Regions from separate parts of the Stenotrophomonas sp. Steno-Z10-HUANG genome, predicted to be linked through region 1. Evidence: riboswitches for the same ligand, from Rfam matches in the RefSeq annotation. Region 1 holds a riboswitch; the other holds the start of a gene.
The links. Region 1 has a riboswitch for thiamine pyrophosphate ahead of AC06E6_RS00500 (TonB-dependent siderophore receptor). Riboswitches for the same ligand answer to the same signal wherever they lie in the genome.
Positions count from the first base shown of each region.

Region 2: another riboswitch for thiamine pyrophosphate. It lies ahead of thiC (phosphomethylpyrimidine synthase ThiC); the one in region 1 lies ahead of AC06E6_RS00500 (TonB-dependent siderophore receptor).

Region 1 is NZ_JBWJPA010000001.1:97,596-105,353, forward strand. It holds gene AC06E6_RS00480 (hypothetical protein) at 1-360, opposite strand, end outside; gene AC06E6_RS00485 (hypothetical protein) at 419-1,150, opposite strand; gene AC06E6_RS00490 (GGDEF domain-containing protein) at 1,735-2,901, shown strand; gene pnuC (nicotinamide riboside transporter PnuC) at 3,017-3,610, opposite strand; gene AC06E6_RS00500 (TonB-dependent siderophore receptor) at 3,607-5,775, opposite strand; TPP riboswitch at 5,846-5,942, opposite strand; gene AC06E6_RS00505 (hypothetical protein) at 6,606-6,923, opposite strand; gene AC06E6_RS00510 (hypothetical protein) at 6,986-7,423, opposite strand.
Region 2 is NZ_JBWJPA010000001.1:327,355-335,112, reverse strand. It holds gene AC06E6_RS01510 (winged helix-turn-helix domain-containing protein) at 1-1,888, opposite strand, end outside; gene thiC (phosphomethylpyrimidine synthase ThiC) at 2,356-4,233, opposite strand; TPP riboswitch at 4,336-4,437, opposite strand; gene AC06E6_RS01500 (BCCT family transporter) at 4,713-6,269, shown strand; gene ggt (gamma-glutamyltransferase) at 6,469-7,758, opposite strand, start outside.

The DNA.
Region 1 (7,758 bases):
CGTACCGGGGCAGTGGTAGACATGCGAGCCGGTATTGATCCAGACGCGGGTGGCGGCGGGCGCGGCGTGGGTGGCCGATTGCGTGAGCTGTTGGATGGCCTGCTGCCGGCCGGTGGCGGCCTCGCCGGGTGTGCAGGTGCGGCCATAGGCGGCGCGGTACCCATGCTGCGCTGCCTCGCGCTCGGACATGAAGCGGCCGCGTTTGGTGGCACCGTAATACTGCCCGCCGGGGCAGTGGTAAACGCCGGTGCTGGTGTTCACCCAGACGTCGGCGGCTGTCGCTGGCAGGGCCCAGGCCAGCAGGAATAGCAAGGCCAGTAACAGGGCGAGCTGCTTTGGTTGGTTCGTGTTGTCAGCCATGTCCCTGCCTGTCATCGCAAAAGGGGCACCGCAACAGTCGAAGAAACACTATTTGTGGCTACTCGCCGTCCTGTGCATTGGCTTCGGCCAGGAGCAGCTCGTAGGCCTGCACCCGGGCGCGGAGGTGCACCAGGTACCAGGAAAGTGCATAGGCGACGAGGATCCAGAAGGCCAAGGCACCTTGCACGAGGGTGATGTTGGCAAACGCGTTCCAGTTGCCCAAGCGCCAGTCCTTGAACTGCAGGTACAGCGCCACGAGCAGCGGCAGTACCCCCAACCGCTCCATTCCACCGGTGAACAAGCCCAGGCGCTCATGCATGGTGGTTCGCCGGTCACGGATGTAGCGCAGGCGCCGGCGGCGCTGTTCCAACGGAAAGGCGCGCACCTGCTGGACAAGTTGCTGGTACTGCGTATATCCCTCCTCGATCTCCCGCGCGTGTTCGCGGCGAGCCTCTCGGAACTGGCGCCACTCCCGGCGTATCCGCAGGCACAGCGAAGTGCCAAGGCCCAGGAGTTCTACGGCGAGCCCCAACTGGGTGACGACAACCCCGGCCTTCCCGGAAAGAACGCTGCCCAGCAACATGGCCAGCCCGGCACCGGCGATGCCGGCAATCAGCGACCAGCGTTCCCAGGCGCCGGCTTTGGGGCCATCCGTTCGCGCCAGGTAGTCATCCAGTGCCGCGTTGAGCGCGGGGAAGGTGAGCCCCTGCGGGGCTATTACCGCATCGACCGTGGGCGCCACCGTTGCGGTGGGCGTATTAGGTGCTGCTGGCGCGGGAACGGTATCCATACGATTCCTGGGGCATAAGCTGCCCCACACCATGCCCGATTGCCCCAGGTGGGTCGAGGTCTGCACCACGTTGCCCCTGCCCGCGGTTGCACATGAGGCTGTCGCGGGCGGCTCGGTACGGCCTGGGTGTGGACCGGTTTCTTTACGATTCCCGGTCGATAAATTCGGGGCCGGGCCCCTTGTAACATCCTGTTTCGCAAGGAATAGGCGCGGAGGAGTGCAGGCGGTTTCTTTACGATTCTGAAACGAAAAAGCCTGCGCAGCCGCCGTCTCACGGAGGCGCCCCCCCCTGCTTTCCGCCCGATCGCCGTGCGCCGGTGGGGCGATGCGCACCAGAATGATGCCCAAGGGGCGCATGTCGCTGTTCTGGAAACTCGGCTCTGATCCTGATGTCCCGATGAGTGTTCAAAGAACGCCAGCGCATGCCGATAGTAATTGCGGCATTGCACGCAATGCGTGCCGCCGCCATGGCGCGCGGCCTGTGAGCGGATACGTTCACTGCAACGAACGTTGCGTGCCGGCAGGTGAGCCACTCACCACTCGAATCTGCCCCCGGTCTTGTCCCTCCAACTTCGAACCACCCGATGATCGCAACCCTCCTGGTCGGCATGCTCTGCGTCCACCTGCTGTGCTTTGCCGTGATGTTCCTGCTCATCAGCCGGCGCCTGGAAGGCGACCGGATGGGGATGGAAGTGTTCGCGCTGGGCAACCTCATGCTGGGCGGGGCGTATGTGCTGCAGTTGCTGGAGGGTACGCAGGGCTGGGGCTGGATGAGCGTGACCAACCACATGCTCACGCTGTGTGCGCCGGTGGCGTATTGCGTGGGTGGGCTGCGCTTCTTCGGGCGTTCGGCGCCGCTGCTGCGGCCGTTGCTGGCCGTGGCGCTGGGCTACGTCGCCCTGCAGGGGCTGGCGCAGGCGGTCTGGGGGCCGGTGGGGCGCTATGCCCTGCTCGCGGCCACCTGTGCGGTGCTGTTCGCCGGCATGGTGCTGGTGCTGCTCCGTGGCATGCGCAGCTTCGCGCGGGATCTACGTGGCGAGATGGTGTTGTTCGTCTGCCTGATCAGCGGCATCAGCGTGCTCAACGCCATGAAGTTCGCCAAGCTGCTCGGGGGCGGGCTGGAGGCGCTGCGCATGGACAGCCAGTTCCAGATGGTCTTCTACGTCTACATGTGCTCGCTGGCGACGATTCTGCCGCCGTTGATCGTGTGGCTGGTGTTGCGGCGCATGAGCGATGCGCTGCGTGCCACGGCGGCGCGCGACCCGTTGACGCAGCTGCTCAACCGCCGCGGCCTGGATGCGGCGCTGAACACTCACTTCCGGCGCGGGGCTGGTACCGCGCATCTGCTGCTGATCGATATCGACCACTTCAAGCGCATCAACGACACCCATGGCCACCACATCGGCGATGCCGTGCTGTGTGGCGTCGCCGACGCCCTGCGCGGGGCGGTGCGCAAGGGCGACCTGGTCTGCCGGCTGGGGGGTGAGGAGTTCGCCGCCATCTGCCTGGAGTCCGACAGCGCGTCTGCGCTGCAGGTGGCCGAGCGTGTGCGCAGCGCCATCGAGCAGAAATCCATGTCGCAGGGAGCGCGCCGGAATGGGGTGCATTGCACGGTGACCATCGGCGTCTCGCACGGCTTCATCGGGGAAGCCTCGCTGGAGCAGGCCATGCGCCAGGCCGACGTCGCCCTGTACCGCGGCAAGAGCGCTGGCCGCAACCGCATCGAGCTGCACTGCGAACTGGAGCACTGAGTGCGGCCTCCCTTGGAGCGCCGCTACCCTTCCCTGTGCCAACCAGGGCGGCCTGTCGCCCGCCGGCGGCCACCCGTGCATCGATGGCCGCCGGCAAACGAGGGCGTTTGACGGGTCAGGGAAGCGATGCCGGCGCGTGTGCCCGAGCCCGTTTCTGCTCCTTCTTCCACGCATGCAGGCCGGTGGCCGCCAGCGCCACGAACACCAGGTACAGCGCGGCGGTGGCGTGCAGCGCTTTCACCAGGTACATGCCCACGTAGACCACGTCCACCACGATCCACAGCCACCATGCCGCGGCGTGGCGGCGCGCCTGCCACCACTGCGCCACCAGGCTGAGCGCGGCGAGCATGGCGTCCAGCCAGGGCAGGGCGGCGTTGGTCCAGGTGTGCATGGCCGCGCCCAGGGCCAGGCCGAAGGCCACGCCTATGGTCAGGTCGCGGGCGCCGGCTTGCATGGCCAGCGGGGCGATGGCGACGCGGCCGTCGGGCTTGTCCTGGCGGTGCCAGGTGGCCCAGCCGTAGCCCAGGAACGCGGCGAAGGCGCCCTGCAGCAGCATGTCCGAATACAGCCGCGCCTCGAAGAACACCAGCGCGTACAGGCCCACCGACACCAGCCCCACCGGCCAGGCCAGCATGCGCCGCTGCGCCATCAGCCACACGCCCAGGGCGCTGGCGATGACCGCCGACCATTCCAGCAGGGCCGGGTTCATAGCGCGAAGCTCACCGTCAGCCGCGCCTGCCGGGGGGCGCCCGGGAACAGGTAGTAGTCGCCCGAGCTGCTGCCGGTGTCGCGCCAGTAGAAGCGGTTGAACACGTTGTCCACGCTCAGGTTCCAGTCCAGCGTGCGGCCGTGCAGTTCATGCCTGAAGCGGAGGCCGGCATCGACCACGCCGTAGGCGGGGGCGCGCACGCGGCCGTCGGCGGTGGCCACGTTGGAAGACGCGAAGCGCCAGCCGCCGGTCACGCCCAGCCCGGGCACCCACGGCAGCGCGTAGTCGGCGTGCACGCTGGCGCGGGTGGTGGGCACGTTGATCAGCGGGTGGCCTTCGTAGGCCGGGGTGCCGGTGCCGCGCGCCCGCGCCCGCAGCACGCTGGCGCTGGCACTGAGCTGCAGGTTGTCGCCCACGCGCCCGCGCGCGCTCAGTTCCAGCCCGGTGTGGGTCTGTTGGCCTTCCTGCACGAAGGTGTAGCCGTAGTCGCTGGCGTCCGGTTTGGCGTACTGGAACGGCCGGCTGATGCGGAACAGCGCCGCGCCCAGGGTCAGCGCGTCGGTGGGCGTGTACTTGGCGCCCACTTCCAGCTGGCGTGACAGCACCGACGGCAGGAAGCTGCCTTCGTTGCTGGTCCAGAACGGCGCTTCCTGGCCCAGGGCGATGCCGCGCACGTAGCTGGCGTACAGGTTGAGCTGCGGGTTGGCACTCCAGATCAGCGCGGTCTGCGGCAGGAAGTGCGACACCCGGCTGTCGCGCTCGGGGTTGCCGCGCTTGTCCCAGGCGCGCTCGTCCAGGCGCACGAAGCGGCCGCCGGCGAGCCACTGCCAGTTGTCGGCCAGCTGCATGCGGTCCAGCACGAACAGCGCCTTCTGGCGGCTGTCCACGCGCCGCACGGAGGGGCCCGGCTGCAGCGGCGAGGGCTCGAACTGCGGCACCGCGGGGTCATGGATGTTGCCGGTGCCGACGTATGCGTTGACGTTGCGGCGCTTGTCCACGCTGCGGTGGAAGTAGTCGGCGCCAAGCACCAGCTGGTGCCCGACCGCGCCGGTGGCGAAGCGGCCGCGCAGTTCGGCGCGCAGCTGCTGGTTGCGGCGGGTGTCGTCGGGGCTGCGGTAGTCGTAGATGTCGTAGTCGCCGTTGGGCGCGAAGTAGTTGCCCGGCACGCTGCCATCCCAGCAGGCTTGGGCGTAGTAGCAGCCGTAGGCGAAGGCGACGTTGTCGTCGATCACCGAGCGGCTGTGGCTGGCCGACACGCGCGACTGCCACGCCGGGCTGAAATCGTAGGTGTGCAGTGCGCTGAGGTTGGTGCTGTCGATGCCCACCGGCTTCTGCCAGCGCTGGTAGCCCAGCATCTGCGTGCGGTCCACGTGCTGCGGCAGCGCGCTGGCGCCCAGCAGCTGGTAGCCCGAGGCCGAGCGCTGCGCGCTGGTCTGGTAGCTGGCGTCCACCTCCAGCTTGCCGCGTTCGCCGATCAGCCAGTCGGTGGCCAGCGCGTAGAAGTTGCGGCGGCCGTCGGCATGGTCGATGTAGGAGTGGCTGTTGTCCCAGGCGGCGTTGAAGCGCACGCCGATGCGCGGCGTCAGCCAGTGGCCCATGTCGATGGCGGCGTAGCGCGAGCCTTCGGCGTCGGTGCCCAGGGTGACGTTGCGCACCTCGGCCGGGCGCTTGCCCACGTAGTTGATGACGCCGCCCGGGGCGATCACCCCGGCGGCCAGCCCGGCCTCGCCCTTGAGGATTTCCACCTGCTGCACGTTCTCCAGCGCCAGCCGCTGTTCGCCGGCGATGCTCAGGCCGTTGAAGCGGTAGCCGGTGGCGGTGTCCAGCGCGAAGCCGCGGATGGCGACGTTCTGGTAGTAGCCCACCGGCGCGTAGCTGTCGCCCAGCGAGGCATCGTTGTCGGCCAGCTCGGACAGCGTGCGCACCACGCGGCGGTCGAGCAGCCCGCGGTCCAGCACGCTGATCGAGGCCGGGGTGTTCTTCCAGTCGCCACTGCCGAAGCTGTTGGACTGCGGCTCCTTTGCGCCGGGTTGTTTGGCCTGTACACGCACGGCAGCCAGCTCGGTGGGCGAGCGCTCGGCGGCGGTGTCCAGGGCGTGCGCGTGCAGCGGCAGGGCCGCGGCCAGCGCGGCGGTCAACAGCGAAAGGGAGGGGCAGCGGTTCATTCGTTTCGTCATCAGCCGTAGGGGGAGACGAAGCGAAGGCGCGCACGCGCGACCGGCCACTAAGGCGGTGTGCCTGCTGCTCAAAGCTCCCTACGCCGGTGCAAACCGGATCAGGTTCCAAGGGACTCTCTCAGCCTGGACAAGCCCAGGCACCCCCGCTTCAGGCGCGTATTTGACCACAAATGGCGCGGCTTGGCCCGTGGGTGGGTTGGGGGGTGCTTGCGCGCATGGGGCCTCGCATCTCGTAGATGCGGGGCTCGCCCCGCATGGAGCTCTCCCGGCGAAGCCCCGTACGTGCAGCCAAGGAGCTGGAAAGCTCTGCCATCGGACTGGACGCCGCCGCCAGCGAGTTGGACGCAGTAGAAGCGCTCCGGCGGACTGCGGGTTTGGTCACCGGCAGAGATCGGCCAGGAGCGGTCGTTCAGAACACCTGAGTTAAGCCGGGCCGATTTGTGGCCGAGGCGAAGTGATAATGTGCCACGCATTGACGCGGCAACGAAGCGATCGGCCTGAACGAATTGTTAGGTGGCAGCCGCGCGCCACCTGTCCTGTGAAACGCCAAACTGAAACTTTGCTTGGGCGAATGCTTCAGTGAGTGAGCTGTGCCAAGTGTCTCCATTGAATGCAGCTCCACCAGTTGACGAATTACTGATGAGAAGGAAACCTGATGAATCGTGGACTATTGTCAAGCGAACAGGAAAGACTCCGTTGTCAGTGATAGCAACGAAATCGTCAATCTCCAAGACTTCGCCTTGCATCATTGCCACTTAACCCCTGAATCAGGCCGCACCGTGAAGCGGCGTCGGCTTGAATGAACTGTTAGGGGGTGGTTAAACCACCCCGGAAACGATTGCCGCCGCAAGTATGCCGAATAGCAGGGCGGAGAACGCTGCGAGAATGGTTATGCCTAACACGCCGCGCTGCCAGCCCTTGAGCGAATCCCACTTTGCTGCAAGGTCGCGGAAGGGCACGCCAGTACCTGCTTGGCCTAGCCCAATCATGGCAAGCGCGACCGGAAGCGCGTAAAGCCAACCAAACGGTTTGAAGCGCCACAGATCATAGGTGACGGCTAGCCAGCCACCCACAATACTGACCGCCGTGCCGATAGCGAATGCCTGCAGGCCGGCTTTGCGAGTTGCGGAGATCACCACCTGCCCCCTGACGCTTGAGTTAAGCCGCCCCGTGAAGCGGCGTCGGCTTGAATGAATTGCTAGGTGCCAAGGCTAGCAAGTGCAAACACAAAAGCAACCGAGCCTGCGCCAAGTAAACCGTAGGTAGCCCAGAGAGGCATGCCCTGACCAAATGAGAAGGCAACGTATCCTTCCCGCGGGTCTCTCCCGGAGAGGATAGACACTATGAAGATGGCCAGAAGTGGCAAAACAGACGCAAGGCCGAAACCAAGCCCGAGTGGTCGCCAGTCGGTGTTGTCGAAGCCGCCGATCCGATACAGGGCGACACCGAAGATAAGGCCGAGAAAGAAGAGAGTGTTGGCCGTCCAGATAGCAGGACGATGTTGCCGAAGAAGCGCGTCGCGTGACTTTCCGTTGTGCCTTGAAGGCAGCCGACGAGACCAGCGAGAGGTGAGCCATGTGGCAATGATGCCACCAGTCACACCGCTAAGAACTGGACGTATCGACTCGAATTCCATTGGCACCTAACTACCGAATAGACGGACCCACGGGTCAGGTTATGCGACTTGTCTACAAAGCACCGTATGGCGAGCTTTTCTCTTGCGATACCTCGATCTTAGGGTGGCTTGGTTCGGCTAACAAGCCAGCGTATAACCGGATCCACCGATGGGCTCATTTATCACGGCAAGCTCGTTCCGGTAGCAGTACAGATGTCCGCCCTGGGTCGCTTGCCGCCGGCGCAGTGAAAGGACGCCCTACTCAGTTCGTCGGTATCGCCGGCCAGTGCAGCCGGCATCGGTGTTTGACCAACTCGACTGGGGATGTCCAGCCAACCGGCATTCCATAACCTTGT
Region 2 (7,758 bases), 230 kb from region 1:
ACACGCCGGCCACCTGCGCGACCCGCCGCCACTGGCCGCCGCCGCGGTCGAACAGGGACAACGTGGCCGGGCCGTCGCCCTCGCTGCCGATCACGAACACCAGATGCGGGGCGGGGCCATAGACGGCCTGCAGCGGTTCGGCAACCGGCACCGGCAGCCGCTTCCATTGCCCCTGCTCGGGCACGACTTCGTAGATGCCGGGCCGGCCGTCGTCGTCACGGCCGCTGACCAGCACCTGGCGGCTGTCGGGCGACCAGTCCGGTGACTGCCGCGCCTCGGGGCGGAAGCCGTCCACCGGGCGCAGGGAATCGGACTGCCCCAGCCGCGCCCACCACAGCGCGAACGCACCGGAGCGGTTGGAGGTGAACACCAGTTGCTGGCCGTCGGGCGCGATCATCGGCTGGGCATCGCGCCCGGACGACGCGAACAGCCGTTCCTTGCGTCCGGGATCGTCCAGCGGGACACGGAACAGGCCGAACTGCGGCGCGCGGTGCATGAAGGCGAGCAGCGTGCCCATGCCGGCCACGCTGGGACTCTGCGCGTCATCCACGCCCAGGTCCTTGAGCAGGCCCGAACGCAGGTCCACCTGGTACAACCGCGATTCGCTGTCTATGCGCCGCCCGAACACGATGGCGTGCTCGCCCAGCCAGGCCCAGCCGCGCATCTCCGCGCTGCCGCTGGTGACGCGGCGGGCGTCGCCGCCATCGGCGTCCATCACCCACACCGCGCCCAGCTGCGGGTTGCGGGTGAATCCAAGCTGGCGGCCGTCGGGCGAGTAGCGCGGCGCGTAATCGAAGTCGCCTTCGCCCCGCGTGTAATCCAGCACCGTCCAGCGTCCCGTTGCCAGGTCCAGGGTGCGGATGCCGGGCGCACCATGGGGGCCGGTCATCGAGCCGAATACCAGCCCGCGCCCATCCGGCGTCCAGCTGAAACTGAGCATCTCGGCGCCATCGCAGGCGGTGGCGCGGCGCGCACTGCCGCCGGTGGCGCCGACCACCAGCACCTCGCAGCTGCCGCCGGCCGCGAACCGTGCGAACGCGATCTCGCGCCCATCCGGCGACCACGCCGGGAACCGGTCCATGGCACCCGCGGGCCCCTTCACCAGCGTCGCCGACGTGGTGCTGCCGGTGCTCTGCACCTTGAGCGTCGAACCGCCATCGCTTTCGTCGGCAAAGGCGACCAGCGCGCCATCGGGCGACAACGCCGGGAACGTGCCGAATCCCTGGCTGGCGGTGATCAGGCGGTACGGACGCTGCGGACTGCCGATCACGCCGGTACCGTCGGCCGTGACCGCGTCCGGCGCGGGCGCGGCGACCGGGCGCTGCCACAGCAGCCAGGCCATCGTCAGCGAGCTGCACAACAGCAGCAGGCCCACCACCAGCAGCAGGCGACGCCGTGCGCGGCGCCAGAATCCGGCGGCCCTGGCTGCATCCGGCAGCGCCGCGGTGCCCGCCGCATCTGCCGCATCTGCCGCATCCACCGGCTGCGCCAGCGCGTCGGCGGCCGGCGAAGACGCTTCTTCCTGTTCCTGCGCCCACGCCACCGGCGCGCGCAGCCGATAGCCGGTCTTGGCGATCGTTTCGATGTACTCCTGTCCCTGCGGGAACGCGCCACCGGCGGACAACGCCTTGCGCAGCTGGGTGACCGCCTGGGTCAGTACGTCGTTGGTCGGCAGGGTGTCGGGCCACACCTGCGCGAACAGTTCATCGCGGGTCACCACATTGCCGGCGCCACGCGCCAGCACCAGCAGCACGCCGATCGCCTTGGGCGTGAGCCGCACGCTGCGACGGGCGCCAGGCGCATGCACCTCGCGCGATGGCAGGACGACCAGGCACTCGCCGATATGCAGGCGTTCAGTGGGGGAAAGAGCGCTGTTGATGGGTTCCATGCCGGTCAGGGATTGAATCGCTGGAGGGCATCGTCCTGTGCCCGCCCCCTGGTGGTGTTGCCGCCAGTGAACCGCCAAATTCCGCAAATGGCGTCAACGCAAAGAGCAAATGTTTCAAGGCGCGCGGATATTAGCCTATGGCAGTTACCCGTGTACCCATGCGGGACGACACCAGGCTCTCTCTCGCCGACGCAATCCACATAATCCGTTTCAGAATTCGCGCCCCAGGGCGCGATTTTTTTATCTGCCGTTCATTCTTCGGCAAACGCCCCGGCACGCTGCAATCACGCAAACCCGCGTGATTGCAGCGTGCGCGGCCAATACGCGCCGCCGCACCGTTGTCACCGGCGCGGGCAATTCAACAAGCTGAAGAAAACATAAAGACAGATTCACGCCACTGCGCCCGTCCGCCGCGTGCGGGCGGGCGCGGCGGCGATCACCGCCGTGCCCGCGCGGGCACCGGCGCATCACTCGGCGCGGTACACCTGCGCACCCTGCGCGCGGAATGCCCTGGACTTCTCCTCCATTCCGGCCGCCAGCGCGCCGGCGGCGTCCAACCCGCGTTCGGCCGCGTAGTCGCGCACATCCTGGGTGATCTTCATCGAGCAAAAATGCGGGCCGCACATCGAGCAGAAGTGGGCGAGCTTGTGCGCCTCCTTCGGCAGCGTCTCGTCGTGGAATTCCCTGGCCTTGTCCGGATCCAGGCCGAGGTGGAACTGGTCCTCCCAGCGGAACTCGAAGCGCGCCTTGCTCAGCGCGTTGTCGCGCACCTGCGCACCGGGATGGCCCTTGGCCAGGTCCGCCGCGTGCGCGGCGATCTTGTAGGCCATGATGCCGTCGCGCACGTCCTGGCGGTTGGGCAGGCCCAGGTGTTCCTTCGGCGTGACGTAGCAGAGCATCGCGGTGCCGTACCAGCCGATCATCGCCGCGCCGATCGCGCTGGTGATGTGGTCGTAGCCCGGCGCGATGTCGGTGGTCAGCGGCCCGAGCGTATAGAACGGCGCCTCGCCGCACTCGCGCAGCTGCTTGTCCATGTTCTCCCTGATCAACTGCATCGGCACGTGGCCGGGGCCTTCGATCATGGTCTGCACGTCGTGCTTCCACGCGATCTTCGTCAGCTCGCCCAGCGTCTCCAGCTCGCCGAACTGGGCCGCGTCGTTGGCGTCGGCGATGCAGCCCGGGCGCAGGCCGTCGCCGAGCGAGAAGGCCACGTCATAGGCCTTCATGATTTCGCAGATCTCCTCGAAGTGGGTGTAGAGGAAGTTCTCCCGGTGGTGCGCCAGGCACCATTTGGCCATGATCGAGCCACCGCGCGACACGATGCCGGTGGTGCGCGCGGCGGTGAGCGGCACGTAGCGCAGCAGCACGCCGGCGTGGATGGTGAAGTAGTCCACGCCCTGCTCCGCCTGCTCGACCAGGGTGTCGCGGAACATTTCCCAGGTCAGTTCCTCGGCGCGGCCATCGACTTTCTCCAGCGCCTGGTAGATCGGCACGGTGCCGATCGGCACCGGCGAATTGCGGATGATCCATTCGCGGGTTTCGTGGATGTGCTTGCCGGTGGACAGGTCCATCACCGTGTCGGCGCCCCAGCGGATCGCCCAGACCAGCTTCTCCACTTCCTCGGCAATGCCCGAGGACACCGCGCTGTTGCCGATGTTGGCGTTGATCTTGGTGAGGAAGTTGCGGCCGATGATCATCGGCTCGCATTCCGGATGATTGATGTTGCACGGCAGGATCGCGCGACCGCGGGCGATTTCGTCGCGCACGAATTCGGCGGTGATGCGGGGCGGGAGGGCGGCGCCGAAGTGCTCGCCCGGGTGTTGCTTCAGCAGCTGCGCGTCGCGCACCTCGTCCAGCCGCTGGTTCTCGCGGATCGCGACGAACTCCATTTCCGGGGTGACGATGCCACGCCGCGCGTAGTGCATCTGGGTGACGTTGGCACCGGCGCGCGCACGCCGCGGCAAGCTGCGCGCGGGGAAGCGCACCGCCTCCAGCGCCGGGTCGCACGCGCGGCCACGGCCGAACGTCGAACCCAGCTGGGCCAGGCATTCGCTGTCGCCGCGTTCCTCGATCCATGCGCGGCGCAACGCCGGCAACCCGGCGCACAGGTCGATGCGCGCGTCCGGGTCGGTGTAGGGGCCGGACGTGTCGTAGACCGTGACCGGCGGGTTGTGCTCGCCCCCGAACAGGGTCGGCGTGCGGGTCAGCGCGATCTCGCGCATCGGCACCCGCAGGTCCGGGCGCGAGCCGGGCACGTGGATCCTGCGCGAGCCGGGGATCGGCTGCGTGAGCGATCCGGAGAGTTGCTGTGCCTGCTGCTGCAGGGCGGAAAGCGATGCATTCATCGGGCGTCGTCCTGTTGGAGGCCCACGCGGATGCACGGGCCGGACGAAGCGAAGGCGCGCCGCCACCGGCGCATGGACGCAGCCTGGGCAGGCGTCCACGCACGGCAACATTGCGAAGCTTCCCTACGCCGGTATCAACCGGATCAGGTTCCAAGGGACTGTCTCAACCGTGGCGTCAACGCCGCGGTACCCCCGCTTCGGGCGGCATTAGAACACGAAGCGGCCAGCCGGGTGGAACGCGCCGCCGGCACGCCACCGGCGCGGGTCGCGTGGCGGCGACGCGGCGGGCACTAACGGATTCGTGACGTCGGGTTCAGTAGGATGCGCCGCTGCCGCCGCCAGGCGGCCCCGTGCCGCCATGCCGGCCTCCCTCCTTCCGTGTCCGCGGGCAACCGGTTACGCCATGACCGGCGCCGCGGCGACCGGTTCCGCTGCAAGCCCTGGCTCGCTCCCCATCCCCAGATCGGAGAAGCTCCTCCATGGTGTTTCGTGTTTCCATCGCGCTGGTCGCCGCCCTGGTGCTGCTGGCCGGCATCGCCCCCGGCCCCTTCAACGACGTGGTGCAGGCCGTGCTGGTCGACGTCGTGCGCAGCGTCGGCTGGCTGTACCTGCTGATCGTGTTCCTGACGCTGACCTTCCTGCTGTACTTGGCGTTCGGCCGTTTCGGCAACCTGCGCATCGGCGGCGAGGACGCCGAGCCGGACTTCTCGCGCGCCAGCTGGCTGGCGATGCTGTTCGCCACCGGCATGGGCATCGGCCTGGTGTTCTGGGGCGCGGCCGAGCCGATCTCGCATTTCTCCAAGCCGCCCGAAGGGCTGCCGCCGCAAAGCGTGGACGCGGCGCGCGCGGCGATGCGCTACGCCTTCTTCCACTGGGGCCTGCACCCGTGGGCGATCTACGCCCTGATCGGGCTGGCGATGGCGTGGTTCCAGTACAACCGCAACGGCCGCGGCTTGATCAGCGACATGCTGCAGCCGCTGATCGGGCGCCACCACCGCGGCGCCATCGGCCACGCGGTCAACATCGCCGCGGTGGTGGCCACCGCGATCGGCGTGGCCACCACGCTGGGCTTCGGCACCATCCAGATCGCCGCCGGACTGCAGCGCGTGTTCGGCATCCACGCCACCGTCGCGGTGCAGCTGGGCATCATCGCCATCGCCTTCGTGCTGTACATGGCCTCGACCCTGAGCGGCGTGGACCGTGGCATCAAGTGGCTGTCCAACTGCAACCTGCTGCTGGCCGCGCTGCTGCTGGCCGCGGTGCTGGTGCTGGGGCCGACCGGCTTCATCTTCGACACCTTCACCACCACCCTCGGCGCCTACCTCAACCAGCTGGTGACCATGAGCCTGCGCATGTCGCCGTTCTCGGGCAGCACGTGGGTGGCGGACTGGACGATCTTCTACTGGGCCTGGTGGATCGCCTGGGCGCCGTTCGTGGGCGCGTTCATCGCCCGTGTGTCGCGCGGGCGCAGCGTGCGCGAGTTCGTGGTCGGCGTGGTGCTGGCGCCGACGCTGCTTGGTTTCGTGTGGTTCTCAGTATTCGGCGGCAGTGCGCTGTGGGCGCAGATCAGCGGCCACGCCGACCTGCTGCAGGCACTGGGCAACGGCTATGAGACGGTGCTGTTCGCGCTGTTTGACAGCCTGCCCGGCGGCTTGCTGCTGTCGGGCATCGCGCTGGTGCTGCTGGTGATCTTCTTCGTCACCTCGGCCGATTCGGCGGTGCTGGTGCTGGCCAGCATGTCCACCGACGAAGCCGGCGATCCGCCGCCGGCGCGCAAGGCGGTATGGGGCGTGGCGGTGGCGCTGATCGCCGCGGCCCTGCTGCTGGCCGGCGGGCTGGACGCGCTGCAGGGCATGATCACCATCGCCGCGTTGCCGTTCGCGCTGCTGATGGTGATGGTGATGGTATGCCTGTACCGCGTGCTGGACCTGGAGTACCAGCTGGAACGGCGCCGCGCGCAGCGCGCGCGGCATGCCGTGCAGGCGTGGATCGAACGCGAGATGGCCGCGCAGGAAGAGGCTGGAGAGCAGAAGTGAGCGGGGCGGCGGAGTGAGTTGAAGCCAAGGAGTGAGTGAACAGGAGTGAGAAAAGGCAACAGCGGCTCCGCGGTTGCCTGCCATCTCCGCATCATTCCGTCATTGCCGCCCAGGCGGGAAGCGCCTTCCAACGAACGCATGCCTGGTAATGACGGTATCCAGGCCTTTTCTCACTCCTCTTCACTCACTCCTGGCCTCATCAATAGCCCGCGGCCTGGCCGTCCTTGCGGCTCTCCGACGCACCGTAGTACACGCCGGTCGCCGGGTCGCGCATGATCGCCTGGTAGCCGCCGTACGGGCCGTCGGCGAACACCACGCGATGGCCCTTGCGCATCAGCGCGCGGATGGTCTCGTAGGGGAAGCCGGTTTCCAGGTTGACTTCGCCGCCGTCGCGCATCGCCGTGCCCTGCCCGGTCGGTTCGGTCGAGCCCTCGTGCTGGATGCGCGGCGCGTCGCCGGCTTCCTGCAGATTCATGCCGAAGTCCACCAGGTTCATCACGATCTGCGCGTGGCCCTGCGGCTGCATCGCCCCGCCCATCACCCCGAAACTGGCGAACGGCTTGCCGTCCCTGGTGATGAACGCCGGGATGATGGTCTGGAACGGGCGCTTGCCCGGCGCGTAGCCGTTGGGATGGCCATCCTGCAGCACGAACATCTCACCCCGGTCCTGCAGGATGAAGCCCAGCCCCGGCGGCGCCATGCCGCTGCCCATGCCGCGGTAGTTGGACTGGATCAGCGAGACCATCATGCCGTCGGCATCGGCCACGGTCATGTAGATGGTGTCGCCCTCCTCCAGTTGCCTGGGCGTGCCCGGCTGCGCCTCCTTCAGCGCCGTATCCATGGAGATCAGCGCGCGCCGCTGCGCCGCGTAGTCCTTGGACACCAGCCGCTGCACCGGCGCCGGCGAGAACGCCGGGTCGGCATAGAAACGCGCACGGTCGGCGAAGGCCAGCTTCTTGGCCTCGACGAACAGGTGCACGTGCTCGGGCGAGCCGAACGCGATCTTCGTAAAGTCGTAGCCTTCCAGGATGTTGAGGATCTGCAGCGCGGCGATGCCCTGGCTGTTGGGCGGCAGTTCCCACACGTCGTAGCCGCGGTAATTGCTGCTTACCGGTTCGACCCATTCGCCCTGGTGGCTGGCCAGGTCCGCATACGACAGGAAACCGCCGTTGGCCTTGAAATAGGCGTCGATGGTGCGCGCGATGTCGCCCTTGTAGAACGCGTCGCGGCCGCCGTCGGCGATCTTCTGCAGGGTGTCGGCCAGGTTCGGGTTGCGCCACAGCTCGCCCTTGCGCGGGGCGCGGCCATCGACGGTGAACTGTTCCTTGAAGCCCGGGTACGGCGACAGCCGCGGCACCGAACGGTCCCAGTAGTAGGCGATCACCTCGGCCACCGGGTGGCCGTCGCGCGCATAGCGGATCGCCGGGGCCAGGTTGTCGGCCATGGGCTTGCGCCCGAAGCGCGCGTGCAGCGCGAACCAGCCATCGAC